Regions from separate parts of the Streptomyces sp. NPDC088554 genome, predicted to be linked through region 3. Evidence: riboswitches for the same ligand, from Rfam matches in the RefSeq annotation. Region 3 holds a riboswitch; each other region holds the start of a gene.
What was found. Region 3 has a riboswitch for cyclic di-AMP ahead of ACIP8W_RS10645 (C40 family peptidase). Riboswitches for the same ligand answer to the same signal wherever they lie in the genome.
Positions count from the first base shown of each region.

Region 1: it holds a riboswitch for cyclic di-AMP, as region 3 does, so the genes downstream of both, ACIP8W_RS20955 (C40 family peptidase) here and ACIP8W_RS10645 (C40 family peptidase) in region 3, are expected to answer to the same signal.
Region 2: it holds a riboswitch for cyclic di-AMP, as region 3 does, so the genes downstream of both, ACIP8W_RS24960 (transglycosylase SLT domain-containing protein) here and ACIP8W_RS10645 (C40 family peptidase) in region 3, are expected to answer to the same signal.
Region 4: it holds a riboswitch for cyclic di-AMP, as region 3 does, so the genes downstream of both, ACIP8W_RS05570 (LysM peptidoglycan-binding domain-containing M23 family metallopeptidase) here and ACIP8W_RS10645 (C40 family peptidase) in region 3, are expected to answer to the same signal.

Region 1 is NZ_JBIVMF010000017.1:83,636-87,648, forward strand. Features, by position in the region: gene ACIP8W_RS20950 (hypothetical protein) at 38-391, shown strand; gene ACIP8W_RS20955 (C40 family peptidase) at 539-1,978, opposite strand; cyclic di-AMP (ydaO/yuaA leader) riboswitch at 1,986-2,158, opposite strand; gene pcrA (DNA helicase PcrA) at 2,519-4,013, shown strand, end outside.
Region 2 is NZ_JBIVMF010000023.1:102,449-106,461, forward strand. Features, by position in the region: cyclic di-AMP (ydaO/yuaA leader) riboswitch at 1,685-1,847, shown strand; gene ACIP8W_RS24960 (transglycosylase SLT domain-containing protein) at 1,852-2,580, shown strand; gene ACIP8W_RS24965 (carboxymuconolactone decarboxylase family protein) at 2,686-3,177, shown strand; gene ACIP8W_RS24970 (aminotransferase class IV) at 3,304-4,013, opposite strand, start outside.
Region 3 is NZ_JBIVMF010000007.1:61,347-65,359, reverse strand. Features, by position in the region: gene ACIP8W_RS10655 (ATP-dependent Clp protease proteolytic subunit) at 42-665, shown strand; gene ACIP8W_RS10650 (hypothetical protein) at 673-978, shown strand; cyclic di-AMP (ydaO/yuaA leader) riboswitch at 1,297-1,500, shown strand; gene ACIP8W_RS10645 (C40 family peptidase) at 1,503-1,976, shown strand; gene ACIP8W_RS10640 (ATP-binding protein) at 2,153-2,593, opposite strand; gene ACIP8W_RS10635 (8-amino-7-oxononanoate synthase) at 2,997-4,013, opposite strand, start outside.
Region 4 is NZ_JBIVMF010000003.1:363,931-367,943, forward strand. Features, by position in the region: gene ACIP8W_RS05555 (helix-turn-helix domain-containing protein) at 1-188, shown strand, start outside; gene ACIP8W_RS05560 (DUF6126 family protein) at 277-459, shown strand; gene ACIP8W_RS05565 (tyrosine-protein phosphatase) at 470-1,282, opposite strand; cyclic di-AMP (ydaO/yuaA leader) riboswitch at 1,691-1,879, shown strand; gene ACIP8W_RS05570 (LysM peptidoglycan-binding domain-containing M23 family metallopeptidase) at 1,884-2,912, shown strand; gene ACIP8W_RS05575 (SGNH/GDSL hydrolase family protein) at 3,095-3,919, shown strand.

The DNA of each region.
Region 1 (4,013 bases), on a different contig from region 3:
GAAGAACGGCGAAATACCCACGGTTAGGCTCCGAATCATGGACGTACTCATCAATGTCTTCGTTGCTCTTCACATCATCGGCATAGCCTCGCTGCTCGGCGGTTTTCTGACCCAGATGAAGTCGATGAGCGCGGGAACGGCCCGCTTCAGCCCGGCGATGCTGCACGGCGCGCTGACGATGCTGATCACGGGAATGGCTCTGGTGGGCCTCAATCAGGCCGACGGCCAGGCGGTCAACAGCATCAAGATCGGTGTCAAGCTGGCGATCCTGGTCGTGATCCTCGGCCTGGTCTATGTGAAGCGGGACGACGAGGTGCTCCCGAAGCCGCTGTTCGGCGCGGTGGGTGGTCTGACGGTGGTCAATATCTTCATCGCCACGCTCTGGACCTGAGCCACCGCTCAAATCAGCGGCCCCCGATGCTCCGTGACATCGGGGGCCTTCCTGCTTCTTGCCCGGCCTGTTTCTCGGCCGACCTGTTTTCTGCCAGGTTTCCGCCGGGCCTCTTCTGTCGGGCCTCTTCTGTCAGGCCTGTTTCTGTCAGGCCGGGCGGACGCTGCCGTAGATCGGCATGTAGTAGATCGACTCCTCGCGGACGTTCGATCCGGGCTTCGGCGCGTGGATCATCATGCCGTCACCGATATAGATGCCGACGTGGCTGACATCGTCGTAGAAGAACACCAGATCGCCGGGGAGAAGATCGTCCGTCGCGATGTGCGCGCCGGCTTTCGCCTGTTCCCAGGTGGAGCGCGGCAGCTGCACACCGACCTCGCGCCAGGCGACCTGGGTGAGGCCCGAGCAGTCGTACGAGCTGGGGCCCGAGGCGCCCCAGACGTACGGCTTGCCGATCTGGCCGGCCGCGAACGCGATGACCCTGGCGGCCTTGGCGGCGTAGGCGTCGGCGGGGCACTCGGCGGTGGCACCCGCGAGAGGGGCCGCCACCGGAGCGGCGGCCGGCGCCGAGGGTGAAACCGGAACCGGAACCGCAGGTACGACCGGGGCGGGAGCCGGGGCAGCCGCTACCGGAGGGCCTACCGGAGGCGCTACCGGCGCCGCCACGGCCGGGGCCGGGAGCGTGGGGGCGGCCACCGCCGGGCCGACGCCCGTACCCGCGCCCACGACCGGCATCGTGCCGGTGCTCCTGATGGCGCTGATGTTGATGCCCGTACTGGTGTCGGTCGACAGCGGCGGGGGCGGGAGCTGGGGCGGCTGTCCTTCGCGTCCGGCCGCCTCGGCCTCGGCCTTGGCCCGGCGGCGTTCGGCTTCCTTCTTGAGCTCCAGCGTGGCCACCCGCGTCCGTTCCTCCGCCGTCAGCTTCGACAGCAGGGCGCGCGCGGTGGTGAGCTTCTTCTGAACGGTTTCCTTGCTGACCCGCAGTGAATTCTGGGGGTCGGCCGGGACTTCGGTGTTCTCGGCGGGCCGCTCCGGTGCCACGGCGGCCTGCGGCGCCCGGAGCGAGGGCGGCGGCGGGGTCTGTGGCATCGGCGGGGACGACGGCGGGACCTGGAGCGAAGGCGCGGCAGGCGGCGGGACCTGGAGCGAAGGCGCGGCCGGCGGTGGGGACATGGGCCGGGGCGGCGACTGCGGCTGGGGCGGGATCGCGGAGACGGCCTCCTGCCGTCGCTCCGTCAACCGTTCCATCGCCTCGACCTGTTCGGCGTACGACGGGGGCCTACGCCGCTGCTCGCTCACCTTGCCCGCGCCCTTGGGCGCATTGCCGCGTATCTGTTCGGCGGCCCGCTTCTGCTCCGCCGTGATCTCTTTCGCCTTGCTGAGCTGGGAAGTTCCGCTCCCGGCCTGGCGGTACAGGTCGTTGACTTTCTTCTGTACCTCTTCGATGGACGGATTCGATACGGCGGGCGCGGCTTCCGCGCCCTGCGTCGACAGCAGCGTGACCGAGGCGAGGGCAGCCGTCGGGAACCCGACGGCGGGGGAGTTGGTTACTTCGCTACGGTTGCGCGACTTGCGATGCGACGCCAAGGCCGGCATCTCCTTCCGTTGGACCGCCTACCGGGTTAGCTGTCGGGTTCGGGCGGAACGGAAGGCTGCCCTACGGGCCTTGAACGTACGGCGACGTACGGCCCGATTCACCCCGTCGTGCAGAGTGGGTCCCCGGTTTCGGACTTCCCTGTGGAAAGCCGAATTCGGCGTGGCTGCCCGCGTGGCGTGGGTCGCCGTTGTGGGAACGGGCTGCCTGTTCGAGCACGCTAGCCAAATTGTGCCGCTGATGTGAAGGTGGATGGTCGATATGCCCGAAACATTTTCGTGACCATTTGCGGGAGTCGGGTGCAGGGTCGAGTAATGAGGGGTATAGCGTCACGCTCCGTGGTTCCATGGTCGCTGTGCATGAGGGGCGGGGGTGCGCGGTGATCGAACGCCGGAATCCGTGAAAGAGCGAGTGCCGGGTCCCGTGGAGATCGTGGAAACCGGAGCCTGTGAAGATCCGGGCGTCCGGAATCCCGCGAGGACTTTCGAAGGCGGGCGCGGGTTGTCAGTGGGGCCGCCTAGACTCGGGAAGCGATGAGCAGCCTCTTTGACGACAGTTTCCTGGCGGACCTCCAGCCCTCCGGCGACGAACACCCGCCGCCGCCCGAGGACCCGGACGGCCATGCCCCGGAGCAGGTGCCCGACGACCTCTTCCAGGGCGCCTTCGACCTGCCCCCGGCGCGTGATCCGTACCACCGGGACGGTGCTCCGCGTACGGTCGTGGACCCCGCCGCGCTGCTCGAAGGGCTGAACGACGAGCAGCGCGCCGCCGTCGTGCACACCGGATCGCCGCTGCTCATCGTGGCGGGGGCCGGGTCGGGCAAGACCCGTGTCCTGACCCACCGGATCGCGCATCTGCTGGGGACCCGCACTGTCCACCCCGGCCAGATACTGGCGATCACCTTCACCAACAAGGCCGCCGGTGAGATGAAGGAGCGCGTCAGCCAGCTTGTCGGCCCGCGTGCCAACGCCATGTGGGTGCTGACCTTCCACAGCGCCTGTGTACGGATCCTGCGGCGCGAGTCGAAGAAGCTCGGATTCACCTCGTCGTTCTCGATCTACGACGCCGCCGACTCCAAGCGGCTGATGGCCCTGGTCTGCCGCGATCTCGATCTCGACCCGAAGCGTTATCCGCCGAAATCCTTCAGCGCCAAGATCTCGAATCTGAAGAATGAGCTGATCGACGAGGAGACCTACGCCGGTCAGGTGGCTGGGGGCACCTCCCAGGCCGAAGGCTCTGGGGGAGGGTTCGAGAAGATGCTCGCCGAGGCGTACCGGATGTACCAGTCGCGGCTGCGCGAGGCCAACGCGCTGGACTTCGACGACATCATCATGACCACCGTCCATCTGCTCCAGGCGTTCCCCGATGTCGCCGAGCACTACCGGCTGCGCTTCCGCCATGTCCTGGTGGACGAGTACCAGGACACCAACCACGCCCAGTACACCCTGGTACGCGAGCTGGTGGGCCCCTCGGGCGGGGACAGGGCCCCGGCGGAGCTGTGCGTGGTGGGGGACGCCGACCAGTCGATCTACGCCTTCCGGGGCGCCACTATTCGTAACATCCTCCAGTTCGAGGAGGACTACCCCGACGCGACGACGATCCTCCTGGAGCAGAACTACCGCTCCACCCAGACGATCCTCAGCGCGGCCAACGCGGTCATCGAGCGGAACGAGAGCCGCCGCCCGAAGAATCTGTGGACGAAGGCCGGCGCGGGCGCCCAGATCACCGGCTACGTAGCGGACACGGAGCACGACGAGGCGCAGTTCGTCGCCGAGGAGATCGACCGGCTGACGGACGCGGGCGAGGTGAAGGCGGGCGACATCGCCGTCTTCTACCGTACGAACGCGCAGTCCCGGGTCTTCGAGGAGATCTTCATCCGGGTCGGCCTGCCGTACAAGGTCGTCGGCGGAGTGCGCTTCTACGAGCGCAAGGAGGTCCGCGATGTGCTGGCCTATCTGCGGGTCCTGGCCAATCCGGAGGACAACGTACCGCTGCGCCGGATCCTCAATGTGCCCAAGCGTGGCATCG
Region 2 (4,013 bases), on a different contig from region 3:
TGTCCCTGCCCCGGCGCGGCCGAGCATCGCGAGGGTGACCCGGCAGCGCCAGGATGTCCGGCGCCGGACCTGATGTGCGCCGCAGGGTGCGGCGCGTATCGAACCCCGGGGAGCGGCCCGCACCGCTCCCCGGTGCGCGTCACGTGCCGCGTTGAGCGCGTCCGCTTCGTACGCCGATCTCAGGTGGCCGTAGATCCGACATATAGATTTCCCCCAGTGGCGGTCCGTGTGGCGACGATGGCTTCAAGCGAACTGCTTTTCGAATCCGGCCTTCCCCCGACCGCTGCTCGCGCGGTACCGCATAGGGGTTCCCGGGAAAGGTCTCGCGGCGAAAGCGTTCGTCCTTCGTTTCCGCGACGGCGGAGAAGAGAGGCCGGATGATGGCGTACCGGCCCCGTCCGCGAGCGAGCCGGGCGCCGTCAATGCCGCCGTCGACGATATGGATCTTCGAAAGCGCGGCCCCCTCGTCAAATGCGTACACACCTTCGACAGGGGAGATGTGACGGTGTAAAGCGAACGCCACTTCCACCCCTCTCACTTGAACGATCCACCTTAAGCATGGCCATACGAAGTCGTCCAGGTCTAGTCCTCCCTTCCGTCGGCGATCTTGTATGGAGCTGTGAGGGTGGCGCAAAGTATGGTTGCGCTCGGCCGAGTTCCGTACCAGATTTGCTGGTTGGGTACGCGAACACCCCGGGTGGCCTGGGGACGACGGGGGCGGAATAAAAGAGCGGGATAAGGGGCGGGCAATGACCTTGAGGGTTTAACCCCTCGGGCACGGGCCGTCCTCCCGCACCGCGAGCCTCGGCTCCCTCATCCAGGGGCGCGCGGGCGCCCCGCTCGCCGGACAGCGGTGGCCGGCCCTCCTCCCGTCGCCGACCGGATCGCGGTCATGGGCGCCGGGCGCTTCGTCGAACCGGCCGAGGCCGCCGCCTCCTTCGGCGCCCTGCCCCCCGCCCCCCGTACAGTCGGGGCCTGCTGGGAGCCCTGCCCGACAGGCCGCCCGCCGGCCCCGGCGGCTCCCGCCCGCGTGTTTCCTGCTGGCGGGTGCCTGGTGCCGGGCGGGCCGGTGCGAAATACGACAGGACCCTTTCTCGTCAACGCCCTTTCTCCCTGGTGCGGTAAGGGGATCGGCTGTCGAACTCGGCGGCTTCCGAAGGGATTTGGAGAGGTGCGGGAAAAGGGTCGGGTCCGGGGCGACGGGAGAGGGAGGAAGGAGAGCGGTCCGGGCGGTCCCGGGCGGCGAGTGAGGGGTTTTGAATTCGATCATTCTCATTCGTTCCCTCGCTCTGTGGATTATCCGGATCGGGGGTCCGTGTGCCGGGATGATCTCCGCGAGCCCTGTTGTCACTATGGGCGTTTTAGGTAATTTTGTCGCTAGTTTCGTGTCTGGGGTATTTGGGGGATATGGTCGCTCATGTTGGGTCTTGTTGGGGCGGATGATCCACTTTATCCGTGATGTGCGTCACGCCCGTGGTGGGTTCGCGGTCTCTGACTGCCCGTCCATTCGGCTCACGGCAAAGGAAAGTTGAGCCCCCCGGCGGCGGGCGAATAATTTGATCTTTCCCGTTCGGAACGGCCCGCGAGGGCTGCTCGTGAATTCCGGACTTGTTTTGTCCTGGCGTTCTCGCTTACGTTCTCGTCAATCCGGGTGGAACGCCGAATCCTGCCGCTGTCCGGAAACCACACTCATCCACTCACTCACACGTACGGCAGGAGCGGGGAACCCAGGTAAGCCGCCGATTCAGAGACCGGGGATCGGCTAGGGGTGAAGTCGCGCTCATACCGCGACCGGGCATCTCCAGCCCGAATCCGACAGCTCACCTCGCAGGCGACGGAGAGGAATTCGTCATGCCCACAAAGGCCAAGCACCGTCGTACCGGAGCCGGTCCGCTCGCCAGGAGGCTCGTCGCCGCGGGCGCGGGCAGCGCCGTCGTACTCGCGCTTCCGCTGATGGCCGCCACCACGGCCCACGCGGCGCCGTCCGCGCAGAGCGCCGCCGTGAAGTCGGTACCGACGGTCACCACCGTCGTACAGAAGGCCACCACCGCGACCTACTCCGTCGTCGTGGGCGACTCCCTCTCCCGGATCGCCGCCGCCCACTCCCTGAGTGGTGGCTGGAAGAAGCTGTACGAGAACAACCGCACGGTCATCGGCGGCAACCCGGAGCTGATCAAGCCCGGTCTCCAGCTGGCGCTCGCCGGAAAGGCCGCGACGGCCGCCAAGCCCGCCGCCGCTCCGGCCGCCGCCAAGACCTACGCCAACAACCTGGACGGCTGGATCCGCGAGTCGCTGGACATCATGGCCGCGCGCGGCATCCCCGGCACGTACAACGGCCTCTACCGCAACATCATCCGCGAGTCCTCGGGCAACCCGCGCGCGATCAACCTCTGGGACTCCAACGCCGCCGCCGGGATTCCGTCCAAGGGCCTGCTCCAGGTCATCGACCCGACCTTCCGCGCGTACCACGTGCCCGGTACGTCGTTCGACAGCTACGACCCGGTCGCCAACATCACCGCCGCCGCCAACTACGCGGCCGCCCGGTACGGCTCGATCGACAACGTGAACGGCCCCTACTGACATACCGTCAGCTCGCGTCGCGAGCCGCGTACTTCCTGACAACGGCGCGTACCGAATCCTGGATTCGGTACGCGCCGGGGCTTTCCCGGGTAATAGAGTTCGGCTATGACGAATAACGAAACCGCGCCCCGTGTCGCCCTCAAGAAAATAACCCCGCAGGTTTCCGGGGCGATGGGCGCGCTGCACGCCGCCGCCGTTTCCGCCGCGAGCGACGCCAAGGTCGAACCGGAGCTTCTCGAACTGATCAGGATCCGCGCCTCGCAGATCAACGGCTGCGCTTTCTGTCTCGATATGCATACGAAGGACGCCCGTGCGCAGGGCGAGACCGAGCAGCGTGTCTACGCGCTGAACGCCTGGCGCGAGACCCCGTTCTTCACCGAGCGGGAGCGGGCCGCCCTGGCCCTGGCCGAGGCTGTGACCTTGGTGAACGACGGCCAGGTGCCTGACGCGGTATACCGGGAGGCGGCCGGGGTCTTCACGGAGGAGCAGGTCGCGGCGCTGATCTGGGCGGCCACCGTCATCAACGCGTACAACCGCATCGCCATCGCGACACGTATGGTGCCGGGCGGTTATCGGCCCGCCCCGAAGAATTCCTGAACGCCGAATATCGCGCCGGGTCGATCCTTTCGACCCGGCGCGCCCGTTTATGTCTTTTAGGTGAATTCTGTGCGGCGAGTGGGCGACCCGGTGAGTCCGCCGCCCGAAGGTTCGGTGATTCGCGGATCAGTGGTCCGGCAGCGGCTCCGCGATGCCATTCAGCCATTTCTGCCACCGCGCGGCGTGTGCAGCCGGACCCGCGAGCATCGGTGGGCCCAGCCAGCTGGTCACCGGGCGGATCCCGTGCAGGGCGTTGACGAGCCACACCTCGCGGCCCGCCAGCTCCGCCAAGGTCCGTTCCCGGTGGAGGACCCGGATCCCGGACTCCCCGGCGTGGTCCTGGATGATCGCGGTGGTGACCCCGGGCAGTACCGGCAGCCGGGGTGAGGGCAGACACAGTGTGTCGTCCTCCCACCACAGCACACTGGAACTGGTCGCCTCCAGCACCAGCCCCGAGGCGCTGGTCAGTACGGCCTCGTCGGCTCCCTGGTCGCCCGCCCGGTGCCGTACCCCGGTCAGTGTGTCGAGGTCGGGCCCCTTGCGGCGCGGTACGGTACGCGGATCCGGCTGGCCCGAGGCCCAGACCCGTACCCCGGAGGTACGCCGGGGCGAGTATCTGATCCGTACCCGCAGCCGGGGGGAGTGGTCCGCGGTCAGCAGCTCGACGCGGGGGAACCAGGCGCCCTCGCGCGGCAGCGCGGCCGTCATGTCCCGCCAGAACGAGACCAGTTGGACGGCGGGCAGGTCGGAGGCGTCGGCGCACGCGGTCAGGAACCGCTCGCGGTGCCGGGCCAGGGCGCGTACCCGGCCGTCCAGCACCAGCCAGGAATCGGCGG
Region 3 (4,013 bases):
CCGTGCGCGGAGCTCGCACCCGTATGAGGAGAGGTACGCCCATGAACCGTCCTTCGGCCCGCTACGTCCTGCCCGAATTCACCGAGCGGACGTCCCACGGGACCCGGAGTCTCGATCCGTACTCCAAGCTCTTCGAGGACCGGATCATCTTTCTCGGCACCGCCGTGGACGAGACCACGGCCAACGATGTGATCGCGCAGTTCGTCCATCTCGAATACGCCGCGCCCGATCAGGACATCCGGGTCTACATCAACTCCCCCGGCGGTCCGATCGACGCCATGACCGCGATCTACGACACCATGCAGCTCGTCATGTGCGACGTGGAGACGACCGTTCTCGGCCAGGCGGTCTCCACCGCCGCCGTCCTGCTGGCGGGCGGCACCCCGGGCAAGCGGATGGCGCTGCCCGGCGCCCGGGTCGTACTCCGGCAGCCCGCTCTCGACCGGGGCGTACAGGGACAGCCGTCCGATCTGCTGATCCACGCGGAGGAGCTGCCGCGGCAGCGCTCGCTGGTCGCGTCGATGCTGACGCGGCACACCGGGCGGAGCCCGGAGCGGATCGCCGGGGCCATCGAGCGGGACACGGTCTTCGACGCGGCCGGGGCGCAGGCGTTCGGGCTGGTCGACCATGTGATCCGGAGCCGCGGGGCATCCGGCGGGCGGTGAGGGGCCGATGATTCCGGAGCTGCCACCGCTGCCCGCGCTGACCCGCGCCGAGTGTGACGTTGTCGACACCTATCTTCGGATCGTCGACCTGCTGGGCCGTATCAATCCGGCCAGGGGCACGGACACCTATGACGCGCTGCGGGCCGCGCAGGCGCTGCCCGCCCAGGCGCTCGCGCTCCGCGCCGCCCTGACGGCGATGCACTCCCGGGGCGAGACCGAACTGCACTCGGCGACGCTGGCCCGCGCGCTCCGGGTGCTCGACGGCGAGAGGCGTGCTGGGAGGGTCACCATGCCTCCCGAGGAACGGACTTGAGGCAGCGAGGCGCTCTCGAATGGACGCGTCCGTACGGGAACGCCTCACCCGATCGGTGGATGAACTCGCTGGACAGACACGGGGAGTCGAGTTGCGCGGAGCGCCCGAACCCGTATGGCGCGCCTCGAATTCCCCGCAGGTACGGCCCTCACCCCGCCCCCGTGAACCGGTATGAAAATCCCGCTCGCCACTCATACGGGCCAGCCGTGAGTAAGTTCACATATCGTCGTTTCAGTCGGAAATCCACGGCCGGCTGATGTCAAGATCCCTGGGACGACAAGCCCCCGCCACCCACGGCGGGGCGGTCCGGACGGACGCCGAGTCCTGCCGCTGTATCCGGATGACTGAGTCGACAGGAGTGGATCGGCAGGAGTGGAGGACCCAAGCAGTACGGGATGACACGTGACGGTGATCGTCCCTTGGGGTGAAGCCACGGGGTCTGTGACAGGACCTCATGGCCGGGCAACTTCGCCAGCCCGAACCCGACAGGTCATCCTTCACAGGCGGCTGACGAAGGGTTGCGCATGTCTGCGCAGACATATGTCCCGTCTTTGCTGTCCCGGACCGGAGCCGTATCGGTCCTCACGCTCGCCGCGATAGGCAGCACGATGCTGGTGCCTGGCGCCGCGTCGGAGGCCGAAGCCGCTACGCACGGGGTGAAGGCGCTGAAGGTCGCCGCGTCGAAGAAGGGCTCACCGTACAAGTACGGAGCCACGGGACCGTCCCGCTTCGACTGCTCGGGGCTGACGGTGTACTCGTTCAAGAAAGCGGGTAAGAAGCTCCCCCGCACGGCCCAGCAGCAGTACAACAAGACGAAGCATGTCTCGTCGTCCCAACGACGCAAGGGAGACCTGGTGTTCTTCCACTCGGGCAGCAACGTCTACCACGTCGGCATCTACGCCGGCGCGGGCAAGATCTGGCACTCGCCGAAGACCGGATCCCTGGTGCGGCTGGAGAAGATCTGGTCGAAGAGCGTCTGGTACGGACGGGTGAAGTAGCGACCGCGCCCCGCCCGTAGGCCCGGAGCGGGCGGGTGCCGAGGGTACGTCCGAGTGAAAGCGCGCTACACCGTGGGACCAGGCGGGGATGCAGGCCGGGCCGGGCCGGCCGCTCCCTGCCGCCTCCGGGGCTTCTGACGGGGCCTCGGGCCCGTACCCCGTACGTACGGATGAACTCAGCTCCGGACCGGAGCCGTCGGCGCCCTCCAGGGCAGTGTGATCCACACCGTCTTGCCGCCCTCCGGCGTCGGTGTGATGGCCAGCCGCCCGCCGTGTTCGGCGGTCAGCGAGCGGATGATGACCATCCCCCGGCCGTTGTCCTGCTGGACGGCCGCCGGCAGCCGCTGCGGCCACCGCGGATGGCTGTCGGTCACCCCCAGCCGCAGCAGTTCCTCGCGCTCCAGCCGGACCTCCACCGTGAAGGTGGGAGACCGGCCGAAGGTGTGCTGGACGGCGTTGGTGACCAGCTCGGAGACGATGAGCCGGACCGTGTCCGCCATGTCCGCCTCGCCGGGCAGCCCCCACTCGGCCAGGAGGTCCGCGACATATCTTCGCGCCGTCGGTACCGACGCGGGATCGCTCGGCAGGGTGATGGATGCTTCCTGATGGTCTGCCATGACGATGCCGTCCCTTTCCCACCGGACCGCACTCCGACAGAGAGCGGATGACTGCGCGGCCGGCTCGGACTGTGCTTCGCGACACACTGCCACCGATCGCGCCGGGCACAGCCCGATCCATCGAGATCTGCATATATCTGTCGCTCGAAGCGGTGAACTCTGCAACGCGAGACCGTATTTGGCCGCCGGAAAGACATCTTCTCCGCCGCGACGCCCGGGGGGGACAAGCGTGACGGAGAAATCCGGAGATGAGGATCCGGCCATGCGGCATATTCCGGCGGTCCATGGCATATTCCAGCGGTCCGTCGACGCGGGCCCGGTGCAGACGGCGCGGGCCGCCACCGGAGTACGGGAGCGACCGGCGGCCGGACCACCCCGGCCGCTGCCGCCCCACCGCCCCGGCTCACCGTGGGGCGGCCGCCACCACCGTACGTACCGCCGTGCCGATCTGGTCATCCGTCAGATCGGCACGCGCGGTCAGCCGGATCCGGGAGATCCCGTCCGGCACCGACGGCGGCCGGAAGCACCCCACGGCCAGCCCCGCCGCCCGGCAGTCCGCCGCCCAGCGCACGGCCGCCTCCGGCGACGGCGCCTGTACGGAGACCACGGCGGCGTCCGGCCGTACGGCGGTCAGCCCCGCCCCGGTCAGCAGCCGGTGCAGCGCGGCGGCGACCTCCCGCGCCCGCAGAGCCCGCGCGGGCTCCCCGCGCAGCAGCCGCAACGCCGCCAGCGCGCCGCCCACGGCGGCCGGGGCCAGCCCGGTGTCGAAGATGAACGTCCGCGCGGTGTTGGCCAGATGGCCGATGACCCGCGCCGGGCCGAGGATCGCGCCGCCCTGGCTGCCCAGGGCCTTGGAGAGGGTGAGCGTGGCCACCACCCCGGGCGCCCCCGCGAGCCCGGCCGCGTCGAGCGTGCCCCGGCCGCCCGCGCCGAGCACCCCGAGGCCGTGCGCGTCGTCGACGAGGAGCGCCGCGCCCCGGGGACGGCAGACCCCGGCCAGCTGCGCCAGCGGCGCCGCGTCGCCGTCCACCGAGAACACCGCGTCGCTCACCACCAGCGCCCGCCGCCCGGCGTGCGCGTCGAGGGCCTTGGCGACGGCGTCCGGATCCGCGTGCGGTACGACGACGGTCTCGGCCCGGGAGAGCCGGCAACCGTCCACGATCGAGGCGTGGTTGCCCGCGTCGGACACCAGCAGCGAGCCCCGGGCCGTGAGCGCGGTGAGGGCCGCGAGGTTGGCCGCGTAACCGGACGACAGGACGAGCGCCGCCTCGAAGCCGCAGAACGCGGCGAGTTCGCGCTCCAGCTCCGCGTGCAGCTCGGTGCTGCCCGTGACCAGCCGGGAACCGGTGGCGCCCGCGCCCCAGCGGCGGGCCGCGTCCGCCGCGGCGCCGGTCACGGCGGGATGCCGGGTCAGGCCCAG
Region 4 (4,013 bases), on a different contig from region 3:
GGCTGCGGCTGGGCCTCGGGGGCACCGGGCATCTGCTCGGGCCCGGGGACAGCGCGCACTTCGATTCGCTCACCCCGCACCGTATCGCCGCGGACGGAGCCGAGGGAACCGAGCTGCTGTTCGTCCACACCCTGGTGCAGAGCCCCGCCGCCGAGCTGTGCCTCGGCGCGGGGGTGCGTCGCCGCTGAGCCGTTCCACGTTTCATCACGATCCCGACCACATTCCCGGCCATTCCCCGATCACGTTTCCGATCACATTCCGAGAGAGGCCCGCACCATGCCGGAATCAGAGAACCGCGTAGCCGCTGCGACCGAGCCGGAAAGCCCGGGGGGCCGGTCCGTACGGGAGGAGAAGAAGTTCCCCAGGGGGCTGGTCATCCGGCTGTTCGCCTATCTGGTGGCCGGACATGTCTTCGCCGCGTTTCTGTACGTGCTCTTCGAGCTGGGCGCGAAGGGATAGCGGGCGCCCGTCAGCCGTTGTCGAGAAGACGGGCGCGCAGCAGCTCGCGGGTCTCGGGGGCGACCCCGAGACCATCGGCGAGATAGCGGTCGGTGCCGCCCCAGGTCTTCTCGATGGTCTCGAAGGCGGCGGCGAGATACTCCACCCGCGCGTCGAAGAGCGGCGCGAGCAGCTCCATCACCTCGGGGGAGGTTCCGGCGGGTGAGGTGTCGCCGCGCCGGACCCGGTAGCGGCGGTGCGGGTCGTTCGACTTCAGATAATCCGCCTCGATCGCGTCCGGCTCGACACCGACCGCGAGCAGGGCCACCGCGACGGAGAGCCCGGCCCGGTCCTTGCCCGCCGCGCAGTGCAGGAGCGCGGGCACGCTGTCCGAGGCGAGCGCGTGCAGGATCCGGCTGTGCTCGGCGGTGCGGTCCACGATGATCATCCGGTACGAGGCGATCATCCGCGCCGCCGCCCTGCCCTCCGCGAGGAGCGAGCGCAGCTGGCCGAGATCGCCGACGCGGACCATCCGCCAGAACTCGGCGCCGTCGGCGGGGTCGCTGAGCGGGATGTTCACATTGCGTACGCCGGGCAGCTCGACATCCGGACCGTCCAGTTTCCGGTCGGCCTCGTTGCGGAAGTCGAAGACGGTGTGCAGACCGAGGGTGGCGAGAAAGGCCGTGTCGGTGTCGGTGGCATGGGCGAGATGGCCACTGCGGAAGAGCTTGCCGTGGGCCACCCGTCGGCCGTCCGTGGTCGGAAGTCCGCCCACATCACGGAAGTTGCGCACACCGGACAGTTCGGGCTCCGTCGACGGGATGTGCGGCAGCTGCTGCGTCACGGCGTGCTCCTCCGTGGTCTGCCGTCGGCGCGGCCCGCCGACGATACCGGCTTCTGACCCTACGACATCTGTTCAAGAGGGCGATCGGCCCGGTGGAGCTGTATTCAGATGCCTATCAACCGGACATTATGTTCGCCTTAATGCAGCCCAAATGGCGACCTGACCGTATTGGGTACTTCCGCATAACCTGCCCCCATGGAAGTGGATATGGGGATCGATGAGTGAGCGGAATCATATCCGTGACGTTCCGTGGCGATGGGGAGAAAGGGATTTCACTCCCCCCAGGGGAACTGACGGTTCGTGAGGCACGCAGGGTGACGGTGATGTCCGGCGATATTCGAGTGGTCGGCCGTGGCCGAAAGTGGCGGCTTGTTCCGGCCGTCCGACTCGCCTACGTTCACCCTCAATCCGGACGGAACGCCGAATCCTGCCGCCGACCGGAGCACACATCCATCCATCCATGTGTGGCAGGAGCGGGGGACCCACGGTAGTACGCCGATCCGGAGACCCGGACGGCTCGGGGTGAAGTCGCGCAACGCGGCCGGGCATCTCCAGCCCGAACCCGACAGCTCACCTCGTAGGCGCCGGAGAGGAACGCACCATGCCCGCCAAGGGTAAGCACCGTCGTCCGAAGAGCAGTCCGTTCTCGCGCCGCGGATTCATCGCCGCGGGTACGGGCGGCGCGGCCATCGCCCTTCCGCTCATCGGCGCCGCCGGCGCCGAGGCCGCTCCCTCCGTGGCCCCGCAGGCCACCTCCGAGCTGCCGCAGGCGGTGCCCGCGGCCGCGCAGGCCGCTTCCGCGGCGCGTACGGCCCGGAGCGAGGCCGCCGTGCAGAGCGCGACCGCCGTACCGCAGCAGCGGGCGGCCGCGCAGATCGCCGCGGCGAGGGCCACGAAGACCTACTCCGTGGTCTCCGGTGACTATCTGTCCAGGATCGCGGACGAGCAGAACGTCCAGGGCGGCTGGCAGAAGCTGTACGAGGACAACCGCGAGGCGGTCGGCGGCGACCCCGGGATGATCCACCCCGGGCTGAAGCTGACCCTCGGATCGAAGGCCACGACGGCCCGCGCCGAGACCCGGGCGGAGTCCTCCGGGACCCCGTCCTCGTCGCGGTCCTCCGCCTCGTCCGCCTCGTCCTCTTCGGGGTCCGCGAAGCCGTCCACCGTGACCAAGGCTCCGGAGGCCGAGGCCCCGACCACCGACAAGGCCGCGCAGAGCAGCGGTTCGGGCTTCACCCGGCCCGTCGACTCGGCGGTCGGCACCTCCTACCGCGCCTCGGGCGGAAGCTGGTCCAGCGGCTACCACACCGGGGTGGACTTCATCGCGCCCTCGGGCTCCACCATCAAGGCGGTCGGCGCGGGCACGGTCGTGACGGCGGGCTGGGGCGGCTCGTACGGAAACCAGATCGTCATCCGGCACGACGACGGCAGGTACTCGCAGTACGCCCATCTGTCGTCCCTCTCCGTCTCCACCGGCCAGAGCGTCGGCCAAGGCCAGCAGATCGGTCTCTCCGGTGCCACCGGCAATGTCACGGGACCGCATCTGCACTTCGAGATCCGCACCGGACCGGAGTACGGCTCGGACATCGACCCGCTGGCCTATCTGCGCGCGTACGGTGTCACGGTCTGATTCGTCCCGCTGTCCGATTTCATAGCGCTCCCGCACCACGCTGCCCGGCACTCTCCGTGCCGGGCAGCGGTCGTATACGGCTATTCCCGGTTGGGGAAAACTTGACGGATGGCGTTTCTCACCCGGGGTCAACCCCTCCCTACGGTCGCGTAGGTCACATCCCCGGTGGAAAATGATCTGCTGTGGCAGACGATTCGAGATCAAGAGAAAATGGCGTGTTCGGGTCGTACGCGGCGATTGGCGACAGCTTTACGGAGGGCGTGGGAGACCCGGGCCCCGACGGACAGTTCGTCGGCTGGGCGGACCGGCTCGCGGTCCTGCTCGCCGACCGGCTGCCGGTGACCGGCCCGGTCCCGGACACCGGGCACGGAGATTTCCGGTACGCCAATCTCGCCGTGCGCGGCCGACTCCTCGACCAGATCGTCGAGGAGCAGATCCCCCGGGCGAAGGAACTCGCCCCCGACCTGGTGACCTTCTGCGCCGGTGGCAATGACATCCTCCGTCCCGGCTCCGACCCCGACGATGTCGCCGAGCGCTTCGAGCGGGCCGTCGCCGAACTCACCGGTGCCGTCGGCACGGTCATGCTGACCACCGGCTTCGACACCCGTGGCGTCCCCGTGCTGCGTCATCTGCGCGGCAAGATAGCCACCTTCACCGCCCACACCCGGTCCATCGCCGATCGCTACGGCTGTCCGGTACTCGACCTCTGGGCTCTGAAGTCCGTCCAGGACAGGCGCGCCTGGGACGGCGACCGGCTGCATCTGTCGCCCGACGGCCACACCCGGGTCGCGCTGCGCGCCGCCCAGGTGCTCGGACTCGACGTACCGGCGGACCCCGACCAGATCTGGCCGCCGGAACCGCCGCGCGGCACCCTTGAGGTGCGGCGGGACGACATCCACTGGGCGCGGGAGTATCTGGTGCCCTGGATCGGACGCAGACTGCGCGGCGAGTCCTCCGGGGACAAGGTCGAGGCGAAGCGCCCCGACCTGCTGCCGCTGGAGCACTGACACCGGAGCCCTGGACAACAGGGAAGCGGGTCCCGGCACGTCACACCGGCCGCCGGGACCCGCTCCGGCTATCCCGCCCGCGAGCACGTCGTGC